2 regions of the Sodalis sp. RH21 genome follow, and region 2 is predicted to be linked to the other one. Evidence: riboswitches for the same ligand, from Rfam matches in the RefSeq annotation. Region 2 holds a riboswitch; the other holds the start of a gene.
What was found. A riboswitch is a leader RNA that binds a small molecule or an ion and turns the genes downstream of it on or off. The one in region 2 is predicted to bind cobalamin.

Region 1: another riboswitch for cobalamin. It lies ahead of btuB (TonB-dependent vitamin B12 receptor BtuB); the one in region 2 lies ahead of ACL2XP_RS12760 (cobyrinate a,c-diamide synthase).

Annotation. Positions count from the first base shown of each region.
Region 1 is NZ_CP178732.1:5,963,522-5,966,635, forward strand. Features, by position in the region: gene ACL2XP_RS27555 (YijD family membrane protein) at 1-257, shown strand, start outside; gene trmA (tRNA (uridine(54)-C5)-methyltransferase TrmA) at 303-1,424, opposite strand; cobalamin riboswitch at 1,566-1,756, shown strand; gene btuB (TonB-dependent vitamin B12 receptor BtuB) at 1,826-3,114, shown strand, end outside.
Region 2 is NZ_CP178732.1:2,779,970-2,783,083, reverse strand. Features, by position in the region: gene cbiB (adenosylcobinamide-phosphate synthase CbiB) at 1-541, opposite strand, end outside; gene ACL2XP_RS12760 (cobyrinate a,c-diamide synthase) at 538-1,899, opposite strand; cobalamin riboswitch at 2,026-2,209, opposite strand; gene pocR (transcriptional regulator PocR) at 2,477-3,114, opposite strand, start outside.

The DNA of each region.
Region 1 (3,114 bases), 2.8 Mb from region 2:
TCCCGCTGATTTCGCTGGTGCTATCGGTGTACTGCTTGCACCATCATTACCACGACCGCGCCATGCCGCAGGGTTTTCCTTCGCTGGCGGCGGCCAGCTTCCTGCTGGGCCTGCTGATGTACAGCGCCATTATCCGCGTGGAGTACCCGGTCATCGGCTCCAATTTTGTCCCGGCAATCCTGGTGGTGGTCCTGGTGTTCTGGATTGGCCGCAGGCTGAAAACGGTGAGAAAGCTTAACCAGGACGGGGAACTGTAGGTTTCGCCTTTGCCCCCGGCAAGTATGCCCGGGGCGGCGGGAGCGTTAAATCAACGCGGGTTTTCCGCTGATATTTTTCGCGGTCAGCAGCACGCCGCATTCCATATGGCGGGTATAAGGGAATTGATCGAACAGCGCCAGCCGCTCGATATCATGGCTTGCGCCAAGGGTTGCCAAATTGCGGCACAGGGACTCGGGGTTGCAGGAAATATACAAAATACGCGGATAAGCCTGCACCAGCTTCACCGTGGCGTCGTCCAACCCGCTGCGCGGCGGATCGATAAAGATAGTCTCGCAGCGGTAGCTCGCCAGATCGATATCCTTCAGGCGGGTAAACTCCCGCACCCCCTGCATGGCCTGGGTGAATTCTTCCGCCGACATGCGGATAATACGCACGTTATCGATGCGGTTGGCTGCAATATTAAACTGGGCGGCTTCAACCGACGGTTTGGCGATTTCCGTGGCCAGCACCCGCTCGAAATTACGCGCCAGGGCCAGCGAAAAATTGCCGTTGCCGCAATATAATTCCAGTAAATCCCCCTGCGCGCCTTGCGTGGCGGACAGCGCCCACTCCAGCATCTGGATATTCACCGCGGCGTTGGGCTGGGTAAAGCTGTTTTCAATTTGCCGATAAATCAGCTCCCGGCCGGCAACCGGCAAACGCTCATCCACATAATCCCGATCCAGGCAAATCTTGGTCTTGGTGGCGCGGCCGATCAGATTTACCGCAAAACCCTGCTCCCGTAGCGCAGCGCGCAGAGAGCCGGCGTGTTCGCGCCATTCATCGTCCAACGGCCGGTGATAAATCAGCGTAATCACCGCCTCGCCGCTCATCGCCGTAAGATAATCGAGCTGGAATAATTTACGGCGCAGCACTTCGGACGAACGCAGCACGTCCATCATGGCCACCATCAGCCGATTGATCAACTCGCTGCCAGGGGCGAAATGATCGATACGAATCCGCTCCTTGGTTTGTTGATCGAACATGATGTGATAGAGATCCTGCTCCTCATGCCACACCCGGAATTCGGCGCGCATGCGGTAGTGCTGCGCCGGTGAACGAAAAATTTCCACTGCCGGGGCCTGGAACGCCGCCATCATCTCCGTCAGCCGCGCGGCTTTCTCCGCCAGTTGGTTTTCATATAATTCGATTGGCAGCGTGGTCATGATATTTTCTCGTTGATATTCGCTTTTATTATCCAATGGCGGGGAATTGTAGGGAGTAAACCGCTAAAGTCCAGCGCCACAAGCATGTTCGTGTTTATAAAGAGTTTGTTAATTAGCGTTATAGACATTGTTATCTCTTTGATTGTAGGATTATCGCCCGGTCTCATGTGAGTTAAAAGGGAATCCAGTTCAAGCTGGAGCTGACGCGCAGCGGTAAGGGGAGTTCAGGGCGATTGCGTAAGCAGACACTGTCTTTTTGATGGGAAGTCGTCGCCTGGTGCCTACTACGCACATCCCAAGCCCGAAAACCTGCCGGTATTTCGTCGCAATATTCATGTTTATCGCGTGCTATTCAACATGAGACCTGCGGCATCCTGTCCTATTATTTGGATGCTATCATAATGTTTAAAACGAAAAATACCGTGCTGGTGGCGCTGTCCGTCACGGCATTCTCTGGGTGGGCGCAGGATAACGATACCCAAAACAGCCGTTCAGAGGCGATGGTCGTTTCCGCCAACCGTTTCCCCCAACCGGTTTCATCGGTGCTGGCCCCTAACAGCGTTATTACCCGTGATGATATCGACCGCGGCCAAATTAAATCGGTGGCCGAAGCGCTCGGCCGCCTGCCGGGGGTGGATATCGCCCAATATGGCGGCCTGGGACAGCAAAGCTCCCTGTTTATCCGCGGTAGCAACTCCAGCCACGCTTTAGTATTGATTGACGGCGTCAGGATGAATCAGGCCGGCATCTCCGGTTCTTCCGATCTCAGCCAAATCCCCATCTCCCTGGTACAGCGTATTGAATATATCCGCGGCCCGCGTTCGGCGGTGTACGGATCGGATGCCATCGGCGGCGTGGTCAATATCATTACCACCCGCGAACAGCCGGGAACCACGCTAAGCGCCGGCATGGGGTCCCATGGTTACCAGACATATGACGGGTCCACCCAGCAAAAACTCGGGGACGATACCACCGCCACCGTCGCCGGTAACTATACCTACACCCATGGCTTTGATGTGAAAGCGAATATGCCGGATAACTATGGCGATCCCGCGCAGCCGGATCGCGACGGCTTTATGAGCAAGGCGCTGTTCGCCTCGCTGGATCATAACTTTAATGAACAGTTCAGCGGTTTTGCCCGCGCTTATGGTTATGACAACCGCAGCGGTTATGACGGCACTTTTGGCTATAACGATCCGGCTCATTACGATGCGCTGGCCGATACCCGCCAGCTCTATAGCCGCAACTACGACACCGGATTGCGTTTCCAGGAAGGTATTTATGCTTCCCAGCTGATTTTCAGCTACAACCACACGCAGGACTATAATTACGATCCAAAATATGGCCCGTATTCGGCGTCCGCCACCCTCGACGATTCCAAACAGTACAATGTGCAATGGGGCAATACGCTGCAAGTAGCGCATGGCACCGCCAGCGCCGGGGTAGACTGGCAAAAACAAACCACCGAACCCGGCACAGGCTATCTGGCCGACGGCTATGAGCAGCGCAATACCGGGCTGTATGCCACGACACAGCAGCTTTTCGGCCCGGTCACGCTGGAGGGGGCGGTACGGGGCGATGATAATTCACAGTTCGGCTGGCACGGCACCTGGCAAACCAGTGCCGCCTGGGAGTTTATCGAAGGCTACCGGTTGATCGGCTCCTATGGCACGGCCTATAAAGGGCCCAA
Region 2 (3,114 bases):
AATCAAGGGTGTTAACCGCCTTATAGGCCATCGCCAGGGGGACGCCGCCGATAAACAGCCAAAACAGCGGCGCGATAACCCCGTCGACGCTGTTCTCCGCCACCGTTTCCACCACCGCGCGCATAATTTGCGGCCGCGTCAGGTTTTGCGTGTCGCGCCCGACGATATAAGAAAGCTGGCGGCGCGATTCTTCCAGGGTGCCCGCCCGCAGCGCGTGGTAGACCGCCATGGCCGCATCCCGCAGGCAGCGGGTGGCCAGCAGGGTATAGGTCAGCCACGCTTCGGCCAGCCAATGCAACCAGGGATTGAACGCCAGGAGTTTGAGCAGCGCGGCGGTGGCCAGCCAGGTGGCGCCGACCACCGCCACCCACAGCACGGCGCCGCCGATATAGAGCGCGCGTTCGCTGCGGCAACAGCGGCGGACCCCACGCTGGGCGACGGTAATGGCATGGCCAATCCAGCGTACCGGATGCGGCCAGTGCGGCGGATCCCCCAGCCATAAATCCAGCAAATAGCCGACGATAAAGGCGCTGATGCTCATAACTGCGCACATCCTTTGTCCAGCCAGCGGCGCAGCAATGCCGGACGCTGATAAAAGTGCACATGCAGGTAGCTGGCCAGGATATGGTCATCGCCGTATCCGCCGAACCAGCGCTTGACCTCGCCGCCGGAAGTGGTTTTATTCAGGGTAAACAGCGGGGTTTCGTCGGTAATATATTCGGAGTGATGGAATTCATGGCCGCGCAGGGTTTCCCCGCGCGCCCCCAGCAGATTGTCGCACAGCGCTTCCCCCTCGCAGTAGCCAAAGCGCTTAAGACCTTCGCTCATGCGGCTGGTACCGCGCAGCAGGCCGACCATGGAAAACGACCGCCCCGCGCGATCTTCCAGCGCTTTGCCTAAATACATCAAGCCGCCGCATTCCGCGTAGATCGCCGTTCCGCTGTTGCCGGCGCGCAGCAGCGAGGCCCGCATGGCGCGGTTATCCGCCAGTTGTTCGGCAAAGATTTCGGGAAACCCGCCGCCGATATAGACCATCTGGCAGCGCGGCAGCCCGCTATCGCGCAGCGGGCTGAATGGGACGATGTTCACGCCGATATCCCGCAGCAGCTGGAGGTTGTCGGGATAATAAAAATGGAATGCTTCGTCTTTGGCCAGCGCCAGCGTCAATCGCCGATAGCGCGGGTCCCGGGGGGGATCGGGTAAATGGCCGGCGGCCGGGCGGCAGTCGGCCACCGCCAGCAGCCGGTCGAGATCGATATGGCGTTCGACGCAGGCGGCCAACTGGTCCCATTGGGATTCGAGGCGGTGGCTCTCCTGCGACGGGATCAGGCCCAAATGCCGCGACGGCAGTTCCCAGTCCTTGAGCGGCGGCAGATAGCCCAGCACCGGCAGATCGCAATAACGGGTAATGGCATTTTTGATTAGGGTAAAATGATGTTCGGAAGCCACGCGGTTAACGATAATACCGACAATGTTAACGGCGGGATCAAACAGTTGAAAACCGAGCACCGTGGCCGCCGCCGACGTGGACACCGCCTTGCCGTCGATAATCAGCACCACCGGCACGCCCAGCTGTTTGGCCAGCGCCGCGCTGCTGCACGCGCCGTCGTCCCCCAGCCCGTCGTACAGCCCCATCACGCCTTCGATAATACCGATATCGGCCTGGGCGAGGTGCCGGGTGAATAAGCCGCAAAGCGTATCCGGCGCCAGCATATAGGCATCCAGATTGTGCGAGGGAATGCCGCTGACCGCCTGGTGCCAGCCGGTATCGATATAGTCCGGCCCGCATTTGAACGGCTGTGCCCGCTGGCCGCGCAGCGCCAGCGCGCGCAGCAGCCCGAGGGTAAGCAATGTTTTTCCTGTCCCGCTTTGCGCGCCGCCGATGAGTATCGCTTTCATCATCATCCCGTTATGCCTGGGGGAAGCGAGCGGGATTGTCATAAGCAATGGCGGTGGGGCATCCTGCAACCCAGCGGCACTGTTAGGACAACCCTCTTCCCTCCGAAGGAGTTGTGTCCGAGCCCGTCGGGCTACGTATTATCAGGCAGGTCTTCTGGCTGAGCGTCATCCTCCTCCGGCCCTTCCCAATCGATAGCGATCAGTGGTAACTCCGGATTTGTCGGCATTACAGCAGCGGGGGCTGCGGAGGATTTTCACCTCCTTCCCTGACGGCCTTGCGGCGCGTTTGACCTGATAACAATTATTTTTTACTAATCTAAAGTATCTATGGGAAATATACCCCGTATTGGATCAAAAAAAATGTCTGCGAGCAGCGCTTTGATTGAAATTTATTGCCACAGGATAACACTTTTTAGCTATTGGAAATTAGCCAATCCTGTAGCATAGGTCATCAGGGAGCATTTTCCGGGGATTGGAAGATAACATAAAATAGCGTTGGCTAAATGAGAGAAATGAGATCCCGATCGTCGGGAAATAATGCTTACGCGGGAAAATGTCTTCACGAGGAATAAAATGATTAATTTCGCTGCAGCGCGATATTTTTATTTATGCTGATATCGGGAGACGCCAGGCGCTGTTCGCGATAGGCCTGCGGAGTAATACGATAGGCCTGGCGAAATACTTTGCAAAAATAGCTGGCTTGGGAAAAACCGAGATTGCGGGCGATGACGGCGATCGACCAGTCGCTTTGTTCCAGCATCTGGAGCGCGCTTTGCATACGCTGCTGATTGACATAGGCATTAAAACCAATACCTTGGTATTTTTTAAATAATTTACTGAAATAATAAGGGCTTAGATAGACCATGGCCGCCACGTCCTCCAGACGCAGGTCCTCGGAGTAATGGCTGTCGATGTAACGCAGGGCCTTTTTCATTTTGCTGTCGTGCTGGCTGGGGATAGCCACCCGCCGCTCAGCGTTGGTCGGGGCATGCTCTTTAATCACCACGAAATCACGCTGCTGTTTTAGATAGTTATCGACGATTATCTTCAGCAGCTCGGCGGAAGACAGCAAGCGGTCGTAGTTAATTACCGGAATTTTTTCGAAATTTTCGGTAAATTGGAAATCCTGCCGCCAGGCATAAGAGCTGCATTCCTGCACTTCGGGCAGTTGAACGGTATCATGCAACCGCACCTGGCCGCACAGGACGAAGCCGA